2 linked regions of the Pyxidicoccus trucidator genome follow. The protein of the gene in region 1 interacts with the protein of each later gene in a pairwise test. Links are inferred from orthologs where the notes say so. Each region holds a gene or a part of one and is shown on either strand. Other genes may lie near its edges. The genes, in order: pheT and secD.

What was found.
Region 2: the proteins of pheT (region 1) and secD interact in binary tests that used the Escherichia coli proteins (3 or more experiments, as listed by UniProt). The link is inferred for Pyxidicoccus trucidator from one-to-one orthologs.

What each region holds. Positions count from the first base shown.
Region 1 is NZ_JAAIXZ010000024.1:1,137-12,350, reverse strand. Bases 8,073-11,100 are described here. They hold pheT (phenylalanine--tRNA ligase subunit beta), read left to right. Parts: upstream 8,073-8,394; coding sequence 8,395-10,806; downstream 10,807-11,100. Other genes in these bases: G4D85_RS42270 (integration host factor subunit alpha), read left to right, coding at 10,900-11,100; pheS (phenylalanine--tRNA ligase subunit alpha), read left to right, coding at 8,073-8,327. Also shown: G4D85_RS42325 (flagellar assembly protein T N-terminal domain-containing protein), read left to right, coding at 1-847; G4D85_RS42320 (PEGA domain-containing protein), read left to right, coding at 847-1,206; G4D85_RS42315 (FecR family protein), read left to right, coding at 1,206-1,964; G4D85_RS42310 (AI-2E family transporter), read left to right, coding at 2,166-3,269; G4D85_RS42305 (uracil-DNA glycosylase), read left to right, coding at 3,301-3,987; thrS (threonine--tRNA ligase), read left to right, coding at 4,204-6,132; rpmI (50S ribosomal protein L35), read left to right, coding at 6,473-6,679; rplT (50S ribosomal protein L20), read left to right, coding at 6,769-7,116; more of pheS, read left to right, coding at 7,278-8,072; more of G4D85_RS42270, read left to right, coding at 11,101-11,214.
Region 2 is NZ_JAAIXZ010000015.1:283,901-295,059, reverse strand. Bases 4,405-7,377 are described here. They hold secD (protein translocase subunit SecD), read left to right. Parts: upstream 4,405-4,991; coding sequence 4,992-6,764; downstream 6,765-7,377. Other genes in these bases: secF (protein translocase subunit SecF), read left to right, coding at 6,791-7,377; yajC (preprotein translocase subunit YajC), read left to right, coding at 4,639-4,992; tgt (tRNA guanosine(34) transglycosylase Tgt), read left to right, coding at 4,405-4,496. Outside these bases: G4D85_RS35090 (hypothetical protein), read right to left, coding at 1-190; G4D85_RS35085 (hypothetical protein), read right to left, coding at 419-970; G4D85_RS35080 (SpoIID/LytB domain-containing protein), read left to right, coding at 1,042-2,151; tRNA preQ1(34) S-adenosylmethionine ribosyltransferase-isomerase QueA, read left to right, coding at 2,212-3,297; more of tgt, read left to right, coding at 3,303-4,404; more of secF, read left to right, coding at 7,378-7,957; G4D85_RS35050 (porin family protein), read right to left, coding at 8,072-8,671; single-stranded-DNA-specific exonuclease RecJ, read left to right, coding at 8,899-10,611; G4D85_RS35040 (YHS domain-containing protein), read right to left, coding at 10,645-10,875; G4D85_RS35035 (hypothetical protein), read right to left, coding at 11,058-11,159. UniProt on the Escherichia coli protein: Part of the Sec protein translocase complex. Interacts with the SecYEG preprotein conducting channel. SecDF uses the proton motive force (PMF) to complete protein translocation after the ATP-dependent function of SecA.

The sequences.
Region 1 (11,214 bases):
GATCCAGCGCATGAGCAACAGCCGGCTGCTCATCGTCCTGAACGAGCAGGCCATCAGCCCGGACAACGTCATCGTCAGCAGTGGCGTGTTGTCGCAGGTGCTCACCCAGACGTTCCAGAAGGATGGCTGGCGGATCATCGACCCGTCCTTCGCTTCCGGGAAGCTGGAGGTGGCCCCGGGCGTCTCGTTGACCACTCCGGACACGAAGGTCATCCAGAAGCTGACGGAGGCGGACTACGTCATCTACGGCACCGTGACGTTCCAGCAGCAGAAGATGACGCAGACCCCGGGCGCGGCGTTGACGGGCTACGGCCACTACTACGCGGTGACGGGCAGCTGGGAGCTGGCGGTCTTCGCGACGGACTCGGGGACGCAGCTCACCCGGATGGCGGACAAGTTCGACAGCGGGGTGGAGGGCCGGGGCACGAAGGTGAGTCCCCTCGTGTCGTACCAGCACACCGCGACGGAGATTGCGCAGTACCGGGGGAAGAAGGTCGTCGCTGGCGTGCGCCAGGCGGTGGTCGACTACCTCGCCCAGTCCGAGCAGCGCGGCACCTCGGTGGTGATGACGGTGCAGGGGCTGGCGGACTTCAAGGCGGTGAAGGCGTTCAAGGACGTGCTGTCGCGGACCCTCACCGGCGTCAGCGACGTGAAGCAGGGCAACTTCCAGAAGGGCCAGATTCAGTTCGACCTGCGCTACCTGGGCAGCACGGAGGCGCTGGCCGAGGCGCTGGGTGAAGCGGGCTTCCAGCAGAAGCTGACGGAGGCGTTCGGCGCGAAGGCCGCGACGAAGGCCAGTGTGACGGGTGTGACGAGCAACACCGTCGAGCTGACGTTGGCTCGCTGATGAGGGCAGTCTGGCTGGCGGTGGCGGTAGCGGCGTCCGGGTGTGCGGGACGCCAGGAGCCGGAGTCCGTGGCGAAGGCGCGCGCGCTGATGGCGGGTGCCGAGACGCCGAGCGGGAACCTGGCGCTGCGCTGCGAGCCGGAGGACGCGGAGGTGTACCTGGACGGCGTCCTCCAAGGGCTGTGCAGCGACTTCACGGGCTCGCCGAAGTCGCTCCGGGTTGGCGCGGGGCTGCACCAAATCGAAGTGAAGAAGCAGGGCTTCTGGCCGTACACGACGTACTACGAGCCCAGCGGAGCCCGGGCGAGGCTGACCATCCAGCTCCGGTCCGCGGTGGCCCCTGGCGGAGGTGCTCCGTGATGCGACGGGACAGGTGGTTTCCGACGGCGGTGGTGGCGGCGCTGGTGCTGCTGTGCGCGCCGGGGCTCGCGGCGGCGGCGGTGGGCCGCGTGGTGACGGTGCAGGGGACGGCCTGGCGCACCCCCGAGGGCGCCGAGCGGCAGCCGCTCACGCCCGACGTGGAAATCGAACAGAAGGACACGCTGGAGGTGGAGTCGGAGTCCGGCGTGAAGCTGCTCCTCAATGACGGCAGCGTGTTGCTGCTGAGCGCGGACAGCCACCTGGTCATCACCGAGGCGGAGTTCGCGGGCCAGGAGCGCAAGGGCTTCGTGGGCTACCTCAAGCTGGGCAAGGTGTGGGCGGAGGTGAAGAAGGCGCTGTCCGGCTCGGAGGCGAAGTTCGAGGTGAAGACGGACCGGGCGGTGGCGGGCGTGCGAGGCACCACCCTGCGCGTGGACGTGGCGCCGCCCGTCAGCTCCGGCGCGCTCTCGCCGAGCACCGTGGTGCAGGTGTATTCGGGGCTGGTGAAGGTGGCGGTTCGCGTGCCGAAGGCCAAGGCCCCCCCAGTGACGGCGCCCAGGCCCGGCGAGCGCAAGGAGGTCCCCGGCCCCCGGGAAGTCACGGTGGAGGAGTGGGAGGAAATCGTCCGCGACCTGCGGAAGAACAAGCAGATCGAGGTCGGCGAGCGAGTAGGCCCGGTGACGGACCTGGACACGAAGCGACGCGACGACGCATTCGGTGCTTTCATCCAGAGCAATCGCGGCTTGAAGAGGCCGTAGCCCGGATCAGAAGAGGAGAACGCCATCGGACGCCGCAGGAAACCCAGTGCCCGCGCCGCGGTAGCCCCCGCCGCCAGCGCTTCCGCTCCGCCCGCCCCGGTGCTCCACGCGGTCGCGACCCCGAAGGCGTCCGCCGCCGTCCCGGGAGCGACCGGGCCGTCAAGCGCTCCACCGCTGAGAGGCCCTGCCGACCCGCCACCGCTGGCGGAGGTCGGGCTGTCCGAGGTGGAAGCGCGGCGCATCGACCTGTGGTGGTCCGCGGTGATGGTGGGCTCGCTGGGGTTGGTGTTCGCGCTGCTCTCCGTGTTCGGCGGGGTGGCGGTGCCGGTGCTGCTGGCGCTGGCGGGGGCCTACATCTTCAACCCCCTGGTGACGGCCCTGGAGAAGCGGGGGCTGGACCGGACGTGGGGGACGACCATCGTCTTCGTCGGCGGCACGCTGCTGATGGCGGGGGCGGTGCTGTACCTGGTGCCGGTGTTCCGCGAGGAGGCGGCGAAGCTGCCGGACTTCTTCCGCCGGGGGAGCACGCAGGTGGTGCCCCGCGTGGAGGCGCTCGTGGGCCGCTCGCTGCCGGACCTGGTGCGACAGCGCACCGCGGAGCTGGGGCAGCAGGCGTCGGACCTGGCGCAGAGCGCGGGCCCCGCGGCGGCGAAGATCCTCGCCAGCTTCGCGGGCAACACGGCGCGCTTCGTGGCCACGCTGCTGGGCCTCTCGGTGGTGCCGGTGCTGGCCTTCTTCTTCCTGCAGGATTACCCGCGGCTGACGAGCATGGTGAAGGACCTGCTGCCCCGGCGCACCGTGGCGCTGGTGGCCCGTCGCTTCGCGGAGGTGGACGAGGTGCTCTCCGCCTTCGTGCGCGGGCAGCTCACCGTGGGCGCGGTGCTGTCGGTCATCTACGCGGCCGGGCTGTCGGCCGGGCGTATCGACATGGCCATCGTCATCGGCGTGATTGCCGGCTTTGGCAACATGGTGCCGTACCTGGGCACGGGCGTGGGCATCCTGCTGTCGCTGGTGGGGTTGGCGCTGTCGTGGCAGGGGCCCTGGCAGCTCGCGGTGGTGGCGGGCACCTTCGTCATCGGGCAGCTGCTGGAGGGGCTCGTCATCACCCCGCGCATCGTCGGGGAGAAGGTGGGCCTGGCGCCGGTGGCCGTCATCATCGCCATCCTCGCGTTCGGCGAGCTGTTCGGCTTCGTGGGCATCCTCCTGGCGGTGCCGGTGGCGGCCATCCTCAAGGTGGTGCTGCGCGTGGTGGTGCAGCGCTACCGGCGCACGTCGCTATATACGGGGACGGCCCCCCCACCGTGAGGCGGAGGGCAGGAGGCCACGGGAGCCCGGAGTGACGAAGCTGGAGAAGCTGCACAGGGAGATTGTCGCGTGCACGGCCTGTCCGCGACTGGTGGAGTGGCGCGAGGAGGTGGCCCGGGTGAAGCGCCGGGCCTACCGCGACTGGAACTACTGGGGGCGGCCGGTGCCGGGCTTTGGCGACCCCTGGGCACGGCTGGTCATCGTGGGGCTGGCGCCGGCGGCGCATGGGGCCAACCGGACGGGGAGGATGTTCACCGGGGACCGCTCGGGGGACTTCCTGTTCGCCGGGCTGCACCGCGCCGGGTTCGCCAACCAGCCAAGGAGCGAGCACCGGGACGACGGGCTCACCTTGAAGGACGCCTTCATCGTGGCCGCGGCCCGCTGCGCTCCGCCGGACAACAAGCCCCTGCCCGAGGAGCTGGCCCGCTGCGCTCCGTTCCTGGACCGGGAGATGGCCCTGCTGCCCGCCCGGGTGCTGCTCGCGCTGGGGGCCATCGGCTGGAACGCCGCGCTCGCCTCCTTGGAGCGGACCGGGGTGTCCCTCGGTTCGCCCCGGCCGGCCTTCGGCCATGGGGCGGAGGTGGCGCTGCCGGGCGGGCGGACGCTCATGGGCTGCTACCACGTCAGCCAGCAGAACACGCAGACGGGCCGGCTCACCCCGGCCATGTTCGACGCGGTCATGAACCGGGTCCACGCACTGTTGGACGGGAAGACGTGAGGGCCTCGCGGTGTTTCCTTGACAGCCGCGGGAGCCCGCTGCTATTCCCGCCGCGCAACAGCACGACGGGTCGTTAGCTCAGCGGTAGAGCACTACCTTGACACGGTAGGGGTCAGTGGTTCGATCCCACTACGACCCAACACAGTAGAGGTTTCATCCAGCGGGCGGCATGGCTTCTCAAGAGCCTGCCGCCCGCAGTTTTTCCTGAGGTCTCGCATGTCCGAAATGATCACGGTGACCCTCCCCGACGGCAGCCAGAAGCAGACCGCCCGGGGTACCACCATCGCGGACTTCGTGCGTGAGAGCATCGGTGCGGGCCTGGCGAAGGCCGCCCTCTTCGCCCGCGTCAACGGCCAGGACGTGGACCTGGCCCGGAAGCTGGAAGAGGACGCGAAGCTCCAGATCTTCACGCCGAAGAGCCCCGAGTCCCTGGAGCTCATCCGCCACGACGCCGCCCACGTGGTGGCCAGCGCCGTGCAGCACCTCTTCCCCGGCACGCAGGTGACCATCGGTCCCGCGACGGAGGAGGGCTTCTACTACGACTTCTTCCGCGAGAAGCCCTTCACGCCGGAGGAGCTGGAGAAGATTGAAGCCGCGGCCAACGCCGAGCTGAAGCAGGACATGCCCTTCGTCCGCACTGAAATCTCCATGGACGAGGCGGTGCGCCTCTTCGAGGAGAAGGGCGAGAAGTTCAAGGTGGAGATCGTCAAGGACATCGCCGCCAAGGGCGCCAAGACGCTCACCCTCTACACGCACGGCGACTGGGTGGACTTCTGCCTGGGGCCCCACGCCCCGAGCACCGGGAAGATCGGCGTCATCAAGATCCTCTCGTCCAGCGGCGCCTACTGGCGCGGCGACCACCGCAACCCGATGCTCCAGCGCGTCTACGGCACGGCCTTCTTCGACAAGAAGGCGCTGACGGAGTACCTGACGCGGATTGAAGAGTCGAAGAAGCGTGACCACCGCAAGCTGGGCAAGGAGCTGGACCTCTTCCACTTCCACCCGTACGCGCCGGGCGCCGCCTTCTGGACGCCCAAGGGCACCGCGCTCTACCAGACGCTCTCCGACTGGATGCGCCACCTCACCGCCGAGGATGGCTACGTGGAGATCAAGACGCCCCTGATGTTCAACAAGGGGCTCTGGGAGACCAGCGGCCACTGGGGCAAGTACAAGGAGAACATGTTCCTGGTGCTCGACAGCGAGTCCGGCGAGCACGACTTCTCCCTCAAGCCGATGAACTGCCCGTCGCACCACCTGTTCTACGGCTTCAAGAAGCACAGCTACCGGGACTTGCCCCTGCGCTTCCACACGCAGGACGTGCTGCACCGCAACGAGGCGGCGGGCGCGCTCGGCGGCCTCACCCGCGTGCGCCAGTTCGCCCAGGACGACGCGCACATCTACTGCATGGAGAGCCAGATCACCGACGAGGTGCGGCGCTTCGTGAAGCTGTTGGACCGTGTCTACAAGGCGGTGGGGCTCACCTACGCGGTGAAGCTGTCCACGCGCCCCGAGCAGCGGCTGGGTGACGACTCGCTGTGGGACCGCGCCGAGGAGGGCCTCAAGGCGGCGCTGGAGTCGCTGAACCTCGAGTACGAGCTGGCCCCGGGCGACGGCGCCTTCTACGGCCCGAAGATCGACTTCGCGGTGTCGGACAGCATCGGCCGCCGCTGGCAGCTGGGCACCATGCAGCTGGACTACCTGGCCCCGGAGCGCTTCGACCTCACCTACATCGGCGAGGACAACGCCCCGCACCGACCGGTGGTGCTCCACCGCGCCATCTTCGGCTCCTTCGAGCGGTTCACCGCCATCCTCATCGAGCACTTCGCGGGGGCCTTCCCCGCGTGGCTGGCGCCGGTGCAGGCAGTGCTCGTCACCGTGGCGGACCGGCAGGCGGACTACGCCCGCAAGGTGCGCGACACCCTCCGGGCCAAGGGCTACCGGGTGGAGTTCGACGAGCGCGGCATGACGCTCAACGCGAAGATTCGCGAGGCGCAGCTCCAGAAGGTGCCCTTCACCCTGGTGGTGGGCGACAACGAAGTCTCCGCGGAGGGCGTGGCGCCGCGCCGGTACGGGGGCGAGGACCTGAAGTCCATGAAGTTGGAGGACTTCGAGGCCCTCCTGGCGAAGGAGGGGGCCCTCCCGTAGGGGTTCCGTCAGCGGCGGCACGCAAGTTGCGGACGGGTCTTGACTCCCCGTCCCTCCTGGATATCGTGCCGCGCTTTCTGAGGATTCTCCTGCCGGAGCGTGCCTGGAACGGGGTGGGTGGACGGGGTGAGGCCGGAGGGCGCGAGTCGCCCGGCCGGAGGGCAGGGTGGGGGACGACCTGAGGGGCCATGGCCTCCCAGGCGGTTGTCGCTACCGAGGCGACAGCTTCCCCACCCGGCGGGACGAAATAGTGGTACAGGCTGGCGGCTCTTGCTGCGGCCCGGATGGACAACGCCCGAAGCCGCACGCTGACGGCACTGAGTGAGGAAGGATCAGGACGATGCCGAAGTTGAAGACCCGCAGTGGTGCGAAGAAGCGGTTCCAGGTGAAGAAGAGCGGGAAGGTGAAGCACGGCAAGGCCTTCGGCAAGCACCTCTTCACGCACGCGAAGACGCCGAAGCAGAAGCGCGGCAACCGCGGCACCGGCCATCTCCGCGATATGGACGCGAAGAAGGTCATCAAGGAGCTGTTCCCCTACGGGGCTTGAGAGTCGGAAGTACGCAGTTCGCGTGGCCTCGTTGGTGGGGCGGTATGCCTTCGTCGGGAGGCTTCAAACTACGCAGTCGGGAGTAAGTCATGCGCGTCAAAAAGGGTGTAAAGGCTCGTCGCCGTCGCAATAGGATTTTGAAGCTGGCCAAGGGTTACCGCGGCCGTCGGAAGAACTGCTACAAGCGCGCCAACCAGGCCGTTGAGCGGGCGCTGGACTACGCCAGCCGCGACCGCATGCAGCGCAAGCGGGACTTCCGTCGCCTGTGGATCGTCCGCATCAACGCGGCCGCCCGTACGGTGGGGCTCTCCTATTCGAAGCTGATCGCCGGCCTGAGCAAGGCGGGCATCGGCCTGGACCGCAAGGTCCTGTCCGACATGGCCATCGCGGACCCGTCCGGGTTTGCGGCCGTCGCCAACATCGCGAAGGCGGCCTGAGACAAGCACCGGCCCGGTAGGGCTGGTGACAGAACGGGTGGAGCGGAGGCCCCGGCCTTCGCCCCTTCCGGGTGAGTGAACGGGCTGCCTCTTCCAGGGCGGCCCTTTTTTTTGCCCCGAGCCCATGGGCTCACGGGGCGTTGGAACGGAGGCGGAAGTCCATGCGAGATCGGTTGCTGGCGCTGGCGGAGGCCGCGCGGCGGGAGATCGGCGTCGCGTCCGAGGTGTCCGCGGTGGAGGCGCTTCGGGTCCGTTACCTGGGCAAGAAGGGCGAGCTGTCCGGAGTGCTGGGCGGCATGGGCAAGCTGCCCCCGGACGAGCGGCGGGCGCTGGGCGAGGTGGCGAACACCGTCAAGGCGGAGCTGGAGAAGCTGCTCGCGGAGGCGGTGCAGCGCGCGGAGGACGCGGCGCTGGAGGCGCAGCTGAAGGGCCCCGGCCTGGACGTGACGCTGCCGGGGCGGACGGTGGCGCCGGGCAGCCGGCACCCGGTGTCCCGGACGATGGAGGAAATCGTCCGCACCTTCGCGCGGCTCGGCTTCGACGTGGCCAGTGGCCCGGAAATCGAGCTGGACTACTTCAACTTCGAGGCGCTGAACCTGCCGAAGGACCACCCCGCGCGGGACATGCAGGACACCTTCTACGTGGAGGAGTCCTCGCTGGGCCACGCGAAGAAGTCCGACAGCCCGGTGCTGCTGCGCACGCACACGTCGCCGGTGCAGGTGCGGTACATGCTCAACCGCAAGCCGCCCATCCGCGCGGTGATGCCGGGGCGGGTGTACCGGCGCGACTCGGACATCACCCACACGCCGATGTTCCACCAGGTGGAAGGCCTGCTGGTGGACAAGGACGTGACGTTCGCCGAGCTGAAGGGCTCGCTGGACGCGTTCGTGAAGGCGTTCTTCGGCTCGGACACGCGCACGCGCTTCCGCCCGTCCTTCTTCCCGTTCACCGAGCCCTCCGCGGAGGTGGACATCTCCTGCACCTCGTGCGGCGGGAAGGGCTGCCGGGTGTGCAAGCAGACGGGGTGGCTGGAGGTGCTGGGCAGCGGCATGGTGCACCCCAACGTCTTCACCTCGGCGGGGTATGACCCGGGCGAGGTGACGGGCTACGCGTTCGGCATGGGCGTGGAGCGCATCGCCATGCTGCGCTACCGCATCGACGACCTGCGGATGATGTTCGAGAACGACGCGCGCTTCCTCGAGCAGTTCTGAGTCCCGTGGGGGCTCGGGCCGTGGCCCGGGCCTCCGTGTTCCAGCCGGTAGGCAAGAGGGTGGACCTGTGAAGATTTCGGTGAAGTGGCTGGGCGATTACGTGGCGCTGCCGCCGTCGGTGGACGAGCTGGCGCGCAAGCTGACCGCCGCGGGCCTGGAGATTGAGGGGCAGGAGCGTCCTGCCGAGGGCCTGCGCGGCGTGGTGGTGGCGCAGATCAAGGAGTCCGTGCAGCACCCCAACGCGGACAAGCTGTCCGTCACGCAGGTGGACATCGGCGGGACGGCGCTCGTGCAGGTGGTGTGCGGCGCGAAGAACTACAAGGTCGGCGACAAGGTGCCGCTGGCCACGGTGGGCACGAAGCTGCCCAACGGCATGGAGATCAAACAGGCGGCGCTGCGCGGCGTGGACAGCTCCGGCATGCTCTGCTCGTCCAAGGAGCTGGGGCTGAGCGAGGAGTCCAGCGGCCTGCTCATCCTGCCGGCGGACCTGAAGGCGGGCACGCCCATCGCCGAGGCGCTGGGGCTGGATGACGTGGTGCTGGAGGTGAACGTCACGCCGAACCGGCCGGACGCGCTCAGTCACCTGGGCGTGGCGCGCGAGGTGGGCGTGGTGACAGGGGCCGCGCTGAAGGTGCCCCAGCCGAAGCCCTCGGAGTCCGGCACGCCCGCGTCCGCGCAGGTGAAGGTGCGCGTGGACGCGCCGGAGCGCTGCCCGAGGTACGTGGCGCGCGTGGTGGAGAACGTCACCATCCAGCCCTCTCCCCAGTGGATGCAGGACCGGCTGAAGGCGTGCGGCGTGCGCGCCATCAACAACGTGGTGGACGTCACCAACTACGTGAATCTGGAGTACGGCCAGCCGCTGCACGCGTTCGATCTGGACAAGCTGGGCGGGCAGGAAATCGTCGTCCGCACGGCGGCCAAGGGCGAGAAGCTGACCACGCTGGACGGCAAGGAGCGCACGCTGGACGCGGATGACCTGGTCATCGCGGACGGGAAGCAGGCGCAGGCGCTCGCGGGCGTGATGGGCGGCGGGGACAGCGAGGTGACGCCGGGGACGAAGCGGCTGGTGCTGGAGTCGGCGAACTTCCAGGGCTCGGGCGTGCGGCGGACGGCGAAGCGGCACGTGCTGCACACGGAGGCGTCGCACCGCTTCGAGCGCGGGGCGGACCTGGACGCGGTGGTGCCTGCGATTGACCGCGCGGCGCAGCTCATCGCGGAGCTGTCCGGCGGCACCGTGGCTCCAGGGCGCGTGGACGTGTACCCGGCGCCGAAGCCGCCGCGGAAGGTGACGCTGCGCTTCGCCCGGGTGGAGAAGGTGCTGGGCGTGGCGGTGGCGGAGCCGGAGGTGCGGCGCATCCTCGCGGCGCTGGGCTTCAAGGCGGTGGAGGAGGGGACGGGGCAGGTGACGTACGAGGTGCCCCGGGCGCGCGTGGACGTGGAGCGCGAGGAGGACCTGCTGGAGGAGGTCGCCCGCGTCTTCGGCTACGACAACATCCCGGCGAAGCTGCCTCGCGGTCTGGCCGAGCTGGCGCCGGAGCCCGCGCACGCGGAGGCGGAGCGGCGGATGCGGTCCGCGCTGGCGGGTGCGGGGATGGACGAGGTGGTGAACTACTCGTTCGTCGCGCCGAAGAACCTGGAGGTGCTGGGTGGGAAGGAGCCGGCGGTGGCGCTGCTCAACCCGCTGAGCGCGGAGCAGTCGGTGATGCGCACCAGCCTGCTGCCGGGCCTGCTGGAGAACTTGTCCCGCAGCGTGCGGCACCAGGTGGAGTCGGTGGCCATCTACGAGACGGGCCGGGCGTACTTCCGGGACGCCGAGGGTGGCCAGGGACAGCGGCCCGCGGCGCGCGAGGTGCACCGCGTGGGCGGCCTGGTGTGGGGCCTGCGCGGTGGCCGGAGCTGGACGCAGAAGGACGCGCGGGCCGACTTCTACGACGCGAAGGGCGCGGTGGAAGGGGTGCTGGCGGCGCTGCGAGTGGAGGGCGTCACCTTCTCGCCGGCCGAGCATGCGGCGTACCACCCGCGTGCCTGCGCGCAGGTGAAGACGGCGGACGGCACGGTGCTGGGACACGTGGGCGAGCTGCACCCGCGCGTGGTGAAGGCACTGGGACTGCCAGAGGGGGTGTTCGCCTTCGAGTTGGACACGGAGCCGCTGTACGCGGCGGCGCGGCTGGTGCCGGCGTATCAGCCGCTGCCTCGGTTCCCGGCGGTGCTGAGAGATCTGGCGGTGGTGGTGCCGGTGGAGCTGGCGAACGACGAGGTGCGGCGGGTCATCCTGGAGGTGGGGAAGCCGCTGGTCGAGGAGGCGCAGGTGTTCGACGTGTACACGGGCAAGCCCATCCCCGAGGGGCAGAAGAACCTGGCGTACGCGTTGCGCTACCGCTCGCCCGAGCGGACGCTGACCGACGTGGAGGTCAGCGAGGCGCACCAGCGCATCGTCGAGCAGGTGAAGCAGCGGCTGGGTGCCGCGCTGCGCGCCTGAATTCCTGAATGAAGTCAGAGGGTTGACACGTCTCCGGGAAGGCTGCAACAGTGCCTTCGCGTTCATCGCACCGAGGGCATCCCGAGGAATCGCATGACGAAGGCGGACATCATCGAGGGCGTCTACGAGAAGGTCGGCTTCTCGAAGAAGGAGTCGGCCGAGATCGTGGAGCTCGTGTTCGACACCCTGAAGGAGACGCTGGAGCGCGGGGACAAGATCAAGATCTCCGGGTTCGGCAACTTCCAGGTGCGTCAGAAGAAGGCGCGCGTGGGCCGCAATCCGCAGACCGGCAAGGAGATCGAGATCTCGGCCCGTCGGGTGCTGACCTTCCGGCCGAGCCAGGTGCTGAAGAGCGCGCTGAACGGCGAGGCGGTGCCGGAGAACCACGCGGAGATCGACGCGCGCGAA
Region 2 (11,159 bases), on another replicon or contig:
CCACGTCGCACTGGTCCGCGCAGGAAAGGTCGTCCTGCCCCACGCGCGCATTCAGCTCTTCCAGCCGCGCCGAGGCCGAGTCGATGGCAGCGTCGTCATCCCCGGCGACCCGGGTGTCCACGTTCTTCGCGCAGCCGGCCAGCACGAGGCCAGCCAGGAGCATCAGCAGGGCAGGGGAGGATGCACGCATGCCCACCCCATATGCGCCTCCGCGCCGTCTCGTCCAGTCAGCAGGGGCCGGCGCCCCGGTGTGCTCGTGGCGGGTGTGTGGCGCCGGGACGCGGTGCTCCCTCTCGCCCCGCGCTTCAGCGCTCCGGGGGGAAGGTGTGGCGCCGGGACGCGGTGCTCCCTCTCGCCCCGCGCTTCGGCGCTTCGGGGAGAATCCGGCACCCCCGCGGACAGCCCCTGCCTCGGGGGCTTATCGCTGGCCCGGCCTGGCGGGAATGGGCGGGCGCGGGCGGCGGGGGGGCTCGTCCGGCCTCGACAGGTACAGGTACGCCGTCAGCGCGAGCAGCGCGGCCACCGCGAGCCGTCGCAGCCAGTCCTCCCGGCGCCGATGCGGTGACGCCGCGTCCTCTCTCGCCGCCGCGTCCATTCCCGCCGCCACCTCGGGCCCCTCGGCCCGCAGCCGCCGGCAGGCCTCCGCCACGGGCACAAGCGCCATGGGAAGCCTCGCGTCCTCCCGGGACAGGGCCTCCGTCAGCATCCTCGCCCACGCGGCCTCCTCCTCCCCGCCGGCCGGCTCTCGCACGGATAGCCCTACGTGCCGGGCCAGGGCCACGCTCGCGCGCAGCAGCAGCAGCGAGAAGGCCTCCGTCGACACCCCGTAGAACGCCGCGCAGGCCTCCAGGGTGCGCCCCTCCACCAGCCGGCGGAGGAGCAGCGCCGAGGGGCGGGGCTCCATCCCTCGCAGGGCCGCGATGAGGACCGGGGAGGACAGGCGGGAGGCGTCGGGCTCGGGAGACGTCACGGGCGCGCCATCCTCTCCCATCCGCCAGCCGTTTTCTTGAGGCTCGTACCCACACCCCTACACTCCCCTCCATGTTGCGACCTGTTGCGCTCGTCCTCCTGCTGCTCGCTCCCCTGCGCGCGCTCGCCGTGGAGACCCTCCGCATCGCCATCGAGGATGCCGGAGGCGAGGTGCGGGTCAGCGGCCGCGGGCTCGCCCTGGGCACCGACACCGAGGACGCCACCTTCGTCCCCATCGCCTCGGACCAGGCCACCATCCGCCGCCGGGGCTCGAAGCTGGAGGTCAATGGCGCTCCCGTCGTCGGCGACTCCGTGCGCTTCCGCGCCGGTGCCAGTGCCGCCAGCGACTCGGGCGTCCCGGGCGACGAGCCGCTCAAGGCCGGCGGCGCCCAGGTGCGCGGTGACGTGGTGGTGCGGACGTACCGGGACGGGCTCCAGCTCATCAACGTCATCTCCCTGGAGGACTACCTCGCCGCGGTGCTCGGCAGCGAGATGCCCGTGTCCTTCCCGCCCGAGGCCCTCAAGGCCCAGGCCATCGCCGCGCGCACCTACGCCCTCCAGAAGAAGCTGGAGGCGTACAGCAACGCCTTCCACCTGGGCAGCAGCGTGCTCCACCAGGTGTATGGCGGCGTCAATCGCGAGGACCCGCGCACCCGAGCCGCCGTGGAGGCCACTCGAGGCCAGGTGCTCACCTACGAGCTGGCCCCCATCGAGGCCTACTTCCACTCCTCCTGTGGAGGCCGCACCGAGTCCGGCCAGGACGCCCTCCAGCGGGACTTGCCCTACCTCCAGCCCGTCGACTGCCCCTGCGGCAAGCTGCCCGCCAGCCGCTGGAAGGCCTCCATCTCCGACTCGGAGGTGAAGTCGGCGCTGCACCACCCCGCCCAGGGGCTGCGGGTCTCCGGCCGCACGCCCACCCGCCGGGTGACGCGCGTCATCCTGGGCGATGGTGCCTCGATGGGCGGGGTGGAGCTCCGCCGCCGGCTTGGCTACACGCGCCTCAAGAGTCTGGACTTCGAAGTGGAGCGTACCGGCCACGGTTATGTGTTCTCCGGACGCGGCTATGGCCACGGGGCCGGTCTCTGCCAGTGGGGCGCCAAGGCGCTCGCGGACAAGGACTGGGACTACCGGGAGATTCTCTCCCACTACTACCCCGGGGCGGAGCTGCAGCAGCTCTACTGACGTCCCCGTCGTCGACGCGCTTTCCGCGGCGTCACGGGGGCTGCTACAAGCGCCAACCCCGTGTCGTCCCGCCTCTCTGACTACGACTTCGAGCTTCCCGAGTCCCAGATCGCCCAGGCCCCCCTGGCCGAGCGGGACGCCTCGCGCCTGATGACCGTGAACCGGTCCACCGGCGCGTGTGCCCACCGCCGCTTCACGGACCTGCCGGAGCTGCTGAGGGAGGGTGACCTCCTCGTCCTCAACGACGCCCGCGTCATCCCCGCGCGCCTGCTGGGCCAGAAGGCCGGCACCGGAGGCCGCGTGGAGCTGCTGGTGGTGCGCCCCGCCGCCTCCACGCTCACCTCGGCCGCGCTCGGTGGCGCGCCCGAGTCCATCGAGTGGATCTGCCTGGGCCAGGCCTCCAAGGGGCTCAAGCCCGCGCAGCGCCTGACGTTCGCCGGAGGGCTCGAGGCCGAGGTGCTGGAAGCACTTGGCGGAGGGGAGTACCGCGTGCGCTTCCACGCGACGTCCGGCACCTCGCTGGCCTCGCTGCTGGATGAGGCCGGGCGCCTGCCGCTGCCGCCCTACATCACCCGCGAGCCCGATGCCGCCGACGCCGAGCGCTACCAGACGGTGTACGCGCGCGCCTCGGGAGCCGTGGCCGCCCCCACCGCGGGCCTGCACTTCACGCAAGGCCTCTTCGCTGCGCTGGAGGCGCGGGGCGTGCGCCGCGCCCTGGTGACGCTGGACGTGGGGCCCGGCACCTTCCTGCCGGTACGCGAGGAGGAGCTGGACCGGCACCACATGCACCCGGAGCGCTACACCGTGCCCGAGGCCACCGCGCGCGAGGTGAACGCCGCGCGTGCCGAGGGCCGGCGCGTGGTGGCGGTGGGCACCACGGTGGTGCGCACGCTGGAGTCCGCCACGGACCCCCAGACGGGCCGGCTGCGCGAGGGCCCCGGTGAGACGACGCTCTTCATCCGCCCCGGCTTCACCTTCCGCCAGGTGGACGTGCTGCTCACCAACTTCCACCTCCCGCGCTCGACGCTGGTGGTGCTGGTGAGCGCGCTGCTGGGCCGCGAGCGCACCCTGGCGGCCTACGCGGAGGCGGTGCGCGAGGGCTACCGGTTCTTCAGTTACGGCGACGCCATGCTGGTGTCGGAGTGAGCACCATGGACGAGCAGCAGGCAGGGCAGCGCGGTGAGAAGGGCGACACGCGGGTGGCACCGGGACTGGTGCGCTTCGAGCTGCTCCACGAGGACACGGGCACCAAGGCGCGGCGCGGCCGGCTGCACACGCCGCACGGGCCCGTGGAGACTCCCATCTTCATGCCCGTGGGCACCGTGGGCAGCGTCAAGGGCGTGGGGCCGGATGACCTCGTCACACTCGACGCGCAGATCATCCTCGGCAACACGTACCACCTGATGCTCCGCCCCGGCGAGGCGCTGGTGGGGGAGCTGGGCGGCCTGCACCGCTTCGTCTCCTGGAACCGGCCCATGCTCACCGACAGCGGCGGCTTCCAGGTCTTCAGCCTCTCCGAGAAGCGCAAAATCACGGAGGAGGGCGCCGCCTTCCAGTCGCACCTGGACGGCGCGCGGCACTTCCTGACGCCCGAGCGCTCCATCGACATCCAGGAGACGCTGGGCGCCGACGTCATCATGGCCTTCGACGAGTGCCCGCCCTCCACCGAGGACCGCAAGTACCTGGAGAACTCCCTGGCGCGCACCACGCGCTGGCTGCACCGGTGCGTGAAGGCCTGGAGCCGCGAGCGCTCGTCCCTCTTCGGCATCGTCCAGGGTGGCCTCCACGAGGACCTGCGCAAGCGCCACGCGGAAGAGGTGTGCGCGGTGGACCTGCCGGGCTACGCGCTGGGGGGCTACTCGGTGGGCGAGGCCCCCGAGGCCATGCATGCCGGTGTGGCGTACTCGGCGCCGCTGCTGCCCCGCGACAAGCCCCGCTACCTCATGGGGGTGGGTACCCCCGTGGACCTGGTCACCTGCGTGGAGCAGGGCGTGGACATGTTCGACTGTGTGCTCCCCACCCGTTGTGCGCGCAACGGCCTGCTCTTCACCTCGGAGGGTAAGCTCGTCATCCGCAATGCGGCCTACGCGAAGGACCCCCGGCCGGTGGACCCTGCGTGCACCTGCTACACCTGCCGCAACTTCAGCAGGGCCTACCTCCGCCACCTCTTCGCCGCCGGAGAGATTCTGGCCATGCGCCTCAACACGATTCACAACCTCCACTACTTCCTGGGGTTGATGGCAGAAGTCCGGCGCGCGGTGTCGGAAGACCGGTTCGCCACCTTTGCCCGGGAGTTCCGGGAGCGCTCCCGGGCCCAAGAGAACGAGCGGACCCGTGGCCGGTGAGCGGCCGGAGGGATTGCCGGGCTTCCCGCGTTCACTTGCTCACATGGGCCCCCCTTGCTAAGAGGGCCCCCTTTCGGATGGGTTCCTCGGCCAGTGTGGGGGGCCGCCCATTTCAAGCCTTCCTCAACCGACGAGGCAGTCTGTGGCTGAGAGCTTTCTGATTCTGGCGCAGGCCGGGGGCAGCGGTAACCCGCTGGGCACCCTTGGCTTCCTGGTCGTCCTCGTGGCGATCATGTACTTCATCATGATCCGCCCGCAGCAGAAGCAGATGAAGGAGCACCGGGCGCTGCTCGGGGCTCTGAAGAAGGGCGACGAGGTCGTCACCTCGGGCGGGCTGCTCGGGAAGATCCACCTGGTCGATGAGCGGACCGTGACGCTGGAAGTAGCCAGCGGCGTGCGCATCCGCGTGCTCAAGACCGCCGTCAGCGCCAAGGGCGCCGTGGCGGAAGGCGCGCCGGTGGTGGCGGCCGAAGAGAAGAAGAAGGAGGAGAAGTAATGAACCGCGGCTGGTGGTGGAAGTTCGGACTCATTGTCGCGGTGACGCTGGGGACCCTCTGGTTCCTCATCCCGACCTATTACTCGCTCGTTGTCGTGGAGCGCGATCAGCGCAACAACCTGGCCCTGCTCGAAGAGCGGATGCCGGTGTGGGCGCCCCCCGCGAAGTACCGCCTCAATCTGGGGCTGGACCTTCAGGGCGGCATCCACATGGTGATGCGCGTCGACACCAAGACGGCGCTCCAGAAGCGCACCGAGCGCCGCGGTCAGCAGATCGCCTCCTACGTCAATGACAAGAAGATTGGCGAGGTGACCGCGGATACGGATCCGGAGAAGCTCCAGCTCACCCTGACGGCCAAGGACCCGGCGACGATGGACGCCATCGAGAAGGAGGTCCTGGCCACCTTCACGGACTTCAAGCGCGTCAACCGCGAAGGCGGGACGCTGGTGCTGGAGCCGGACGAGGGCCAGACGAACTTCTTCCGCGAGGACGCGGTGAACCAGGCGATGCTCGTCATCCGCCGCCGCATCGACAAGTGGGGCGTGGCCGAGGTCGACGTGCGCAAGCTGGGCACCGACTCCATCCAGATCTCCCTGCCGGGCCGCAGCAACCCGGAGCAGGCCAAGGAGCTGGTGGGCACCACCGCGCAGCTCGAGTTCCGGATGGTGGACGACACCAACCCGCAGTTCTTCGCGCAGATGCTCCAGGCCAACCCGCCGCCCCAGGGCAGCAACATCACCCTGACGGAGGAGGGCGGCTTCCCGCAGCTCGAGTCCCCCTCGCGCGAGGCGTTGCTGACCTACACGAAGGACAGGACGCCGGACAACCGCCAGGTGCTCACCGAGTGCATTGCCAGCCCGGTGAGGAAGAACGAGTGCGCCACCTACCGCAGCTTCCTGGTGGAGCAGAACGTGCCGCTGACGGGCGAGAGCCTGGCCGGCGCGGACGCGTCGCTCAGCCAGCTCAACGAGCCCGAGGTGAACCTGTCGTTCGACCCCGCCGGTGCGCGGGAGTTCGAGAAGCTGACCGAGGCGGGCGTGGGCCGGCGCATGGCCATCGTCCTGGACGACAACGTCCACATGGCGCCCAACATCAACGAGAAGATTGGCGGCGGCCGGGCCCGCATCACCATGGGCCGCATGGGCGCGCGCACCTTCGAGGAGTGGCTGGGCGAGGCGCAGACGATGGCGCTGGTGCTGAAGGCGGGCGCGCTGCCGGCGCCGGTGACGGTCGGCGAAATCCGTCAGGTGGGCGCCAGCCTGGGTGACGAGCTCATCCGCAAGGGCGGCATGGCCGCGCTGCTGGGCATGAGCCTGGTGCTGCTGTTCATGGCCATCTACTACAAGCGCGCGGGCATCATCGCGAACATCGCGCTGGTCCTCAACGGCCTGCTCATCCTGGCGGGGCTGGCGTTCTTCAACGCCACGCTGACGCTGCCGGGCATCGCCGGCTTCGTGCTGACGCTGGGCGTGGCGGTGGATGCGAACGTGCTCATCAACGAGCGCATCCGCGAGGAGCTCGGCAACGGCAAGAGCGCCCGGGCCGCGGTGGACCAGGGCTATGACCGCGCGTTCTGGACCATCTTCGACGCGCACGTCACGGCGCTCATCGCCGCCTTCATCCTGTTCTTCACGGGCACCGGTCCGGTGCGGGGCTTCGCCACCACGCTCATCGTCGGCCTGCTGGCCTCGCTGTTCACGTCCATCGTCGTGACGCGAACCATCATGACCTACTTCGTCCACGGTCGTAACGCGCAGCGGGTGTCGGTCTAACCGGCCGGGCACGGGAACGAACTGCCATGCAGATTCTCAAGAACAAGACGAACATCGACTTCATCGGCAAGCGCAAGCCGGCCGTGTTCCTGTCCACCATCGTCAACCTGGCCATCATCATCGGCATCGCCGCGTTCGGGTTCAACCTGGGCGTGGACTTCGCCGGCGGCACGGTGGTGGAGCTGAAGTACGACCACCCCATCACCGCCGAGGAGGTCCGTCAGCGCGCCCAGAAGGGCGGCCTCGAGGACGTCAGCGTGCAGAACATCGGCAGCAAGGACGAGAACTCGTTCCTGCTGCGCATGGGCGGCGTCACGCAGCTCAACGAGAAGAACGCGGCCAACGCCAAGACGGCGATTGAAGCCCTGGGCACCGTGCGCAACGTCTATGCGGACCTGGCCAACGGCATCATCAACTTCCGCTCGGCCAACGCGCTGACCGCCGACGCCATCAAGAAGGCCGTCGAGGGCAGCGGCACCGGCGTGCAGGAGGTCCGCGAGCTGGGTGAGTCCCAGAGCGGCGGCTTCGACTACCAGGTGGTCGCCAGCGGCATGGCCGACAAGGTGACCCAGGCGCTGGGCCAGGGCCTGGAGAAGCCGGACTTCGAGCAGCGCCGCGTGGACTACGTGGGTCCGCAGGTGGGCAAGCAGCTGCGCAACCGCGGCATCATGGCGCTGCTGTACTCCATGGTGGCCATCCTCATCTACGTGGCGTTCCGCTTCGACTTCAAGTTCGGTCCGGGCGCGCTGCTGGCCATGGTGCACGACGTCGTCATGGTGGCGGGCTACTACCTGGTGACCCGGCGCGAGTTCAACCTCACGTCGATTGCCGCGCTGCTGACCGTCGTCGGCTACTCGGTGAACGACACCATCGTCATCTATGACCGCATCCGCGAGGACATGGCCAAGTTCAAGGGCAAGCCCTTCGCCGAGGTCATCAACATCGCCATCAACGACACGGTGGGCCGCACCATCCTCACGTCCCTCACCACGGCGCTGTCGCTCGTGGGCCTGCTCATCTTCGGCGTGGGCGAGATCTTCGACTTCGCCGCCGCGATGCTCGTCGGCATCTTCGTGGGCGTGTACTCGACCATCTACATCGCCAGCCCGCTGACCATCTGGCTGGACGAGCGCGCCGCGGCGAAGGAAGCCCGCCAGGGTGGCGGCATCGACCAGCACCCGAAGACGGCGTAGTCCGCACCCCACCAGCCCCGGCTGACACCGGCCGGGGCGGTGACACGACGAGGGCCCTCCTCCCACGCGGGAGGCAGGGCCCTCGGTGTTTTGCGGGCCTTCAGTGCCGGGGCGTCAGAAGCGGGCGCCCAGCGTGAAGGAGGCGTCCAGCAGGCCGCCGTCGTCATCGTCCGTGAAGGACTCGTTGACCCAGTCCTCGTTCAGGAGGACGCGGTACGTGGTGCGGAAGCCCGCGGTGAGCCCGCCGCTGTTGAACTCGACGCCGGCCGCCAGGGGGACTTCCTGCATCGTGTCCGAGTCGTAGAGGTCCGCCCCCGCGTTGCCCCGCACGTCCACGTAGGACATGCCCAGGCCCGCGCCCACGAAGGGGCGGACGGCCGTGAGGAAGGGCAGGGAGACCTTGAGGAGCCCGCTGCCGCCCTGCCGCACGAGCGACGGCCCCTCCAGCAGGCGGACGTCGTCCACGCTGTTCTGCGAGCCCTCGTACCCGAGTTCGAAGCCGATGAAGGTGGTGGGCTGTACGTTGAGCGTGAGGCCCCAGGCGGGCCCGGTGCTGGTCAAATCCCCCAGCCCGCCGGTGTAGTCGCCCACGCCGCCTCGCAGGAACACATTCACGTCTCCCCGCTTGCCCTCCTTGCGCTCCTGCGCCGCGGCGGTGCTCGCGCCCGCGAATGTCAGGGCGAGCGCAGCCGCCATGAGGCCTCTTGGAACCATGCCGTCCTCCTGTCAGGTGGTGTGCGGTTCAAGCTGTGCACCGGTCGCCCGCGAGTCTGCCGGGAGCAGTCGGGCCAGCAAGCGCACGCCTGAACGCTTGTGCAGGAGGGGAAAGGTCGTTCCCAAGGTTGACCTTCCCTCGTCAGACGTCTGAGGTACTGTCTGCTTGTCAAGAAATCGTCCCGGCTCACCTCCCTGTTAGGGAGGCCCGAGGAGGAGCGACAAGCGTGCGGTGGTTGCTGCCAGATGTGGTCGAGGAGGAGGTGGCGTCCCTGGCGGGGGAGCTGTCGCTGCACCCGCTCGCGGCGAGGGTGCTGCTGCACCGCGGCTACCGCACCCCGGAGTCCGCTTCCGCGTTCCTGTCCGACAAGCTGGCGGACCTGCCGGACCCGTTCCGGATGAAGGGGATGCCGGCCGCGGTGGAGCGCCTGACGCGGGCGCTGCGCTCGAAGGAGAAGGTCACCCTCTACGGGGACTACGACGTGGATGGGGTGTGCTCCACCTCGCTGCTCTACCTGTTCCTCAAGGAGCTGGGCGCCCCACCGGCCACGTACATTCCCCACCGCCTGGATGAGGGCTACGGACTCAACCTGGCCGCGGTGGAGCGCATCGCCGCGGACGGCACGCGGGTGCTGGTGACGCTCGACTGCGGCATCACCTCCGTGGCGGAAATCACGCGCGCGAAGGAGCTGGGGCTGGACGTGGTGGTGGTGGACCACCACACGGTGCCGCCCACGCTGCCCCCGGCGGTGGCGGTGCTCAACCCGCACCAGCCCGGCTGCGAGTACCCCACCAAGGCGCTGTGCGCCGCGGGTGTGGCCTTCAACTTCTGCATGGGCATTCGCAAGCGGCTGCGCGACGAAGGCTTCTTCGCCACCCGCAAGGAGCCCAACCTCCGCTCGATGATGGACCTGGTGGCCATGGCCACCGTGGCGGACGTGGTGCCCCTCACCGGCGCCAACCGCATCCTCGTGTCCCACGGCCTCCAGGAACTCAGCGCCGGCCGCCGTCCGGGCGTGCGCGCCCTGAAGGAAGCGGCGGGCATGGACCCCGACACCGTCGTCACCGCCGGCCAGGTGGGCTTCCGCCTGGGGCCCCGCATCAACGCCGCGGGCCGGCTGCATGACGCGTCGCTGGGCCTGCAGCTGCTCTGCACGGAGTCGCCGGAGACGGCGCGCTCGCTGGCGACGATGCTGGACCGCGCCAACGCGGAGCGCCAGGGCATCGAGAGCAGCATCCTCACGCAGGCGCTGGCGCAGGCCGAGTCCCGCAAGGACTCGCGCGGCTTCGTCCTCTACGACGAGGGCTGGCACCCGGGCGTCATCGGAATCGTCGCCTCGCGCGTGGTGGAGCGCTACCACCGGCCCACCGTCATGGTGGGGGTGAAGGACGGGGTGGGGAAGGGCTCGGCGCGCAGCATCGAGGCCTTCCACCTCTTCGACGCGCTCAGCGGCTGCTCGGAGCTGATGACGCGCTTTGGAGGCCACAAGCACGCCGCCGGCCTCACCATCGACGCGGAGCGGCTGCCGGCCTTCCGCGAGGCCTTCGAGAAGATTGCCTACCAGCGCCTCACGCCGGAGGACCTCATCCCGCGGTGCCGGGTGGACGCGGTGGTGAGCCCTCGCGAGCTGGACGCCCATGCGGTGGAGTCACTCCAGCGCCTGGGGCCCTTCGGCCAGGGCAACCCGGAGCCGGTGCTGGTGCTGCGCAGCCAGGTGGCCCGCCCGCGCGTGCTGCAGCCCAAGTCGGGCACCGGCCGCGGCCACCTCAAGCTGGCGCTGGCGGACGCTCCGGAGCTGGACGCCATCGGCTTCAACATGGCGGACCGCGTGACGCTGGTGGAGGGGCCGGTGGACCTGGCCTTCCAGGCCGGCTTCGACACCTTCCGGGGCCAGCGCAAGCTGTCGCTGCGCCTCAAGGACCTTCGCAGGGCGGCGTAGGCGTGGTTCCGGGGCCGCTGTCGGCCCCGGGCCCTACGAAATCCCCCAGCGCACCCGGCCTGGCGTCAGCAGCGCGCCGACGCGGGCCAGCTCGTTGAGCCGGAAGCGCTCCGCCTGCCGCTCGAAGGCGTGACGGCACCGCTCCGAGCAGAAGAAGTACCGGCGCTTCTTGTACTCCGCCGTGGGCCGGCCCTCCGGTGTGCCCAATTCTTTCCCACACACGGGATCCCAGTGCTGTCCCTGTCCCTGCTGCACGCTCTTCATTCACGCCTCCCCGACCCCAGGGAGCTCGCGCCCCCACCCGGAGAGATGAATAAGCACGGGACGTGCCAGTGCCCAACTCCTTGGACTGCCAAGGAGTCGGGGGCAGGCAGGGGTGGGAAGGGTGAAGAAACTTCCGCCGCCGCACCCTGGCTTCGAGCAGGGCGCGGCGGGCGGAGTGTTCTTCAGAAGGCGGTGCCGAGGCTGCCGCCGAGGAAGAAGTCGTTCATGTAGCCGCGGCGGAAGCCCAGCGCCTCCACGCGGAAGGCGAGGCGGAGGTTGCCGGA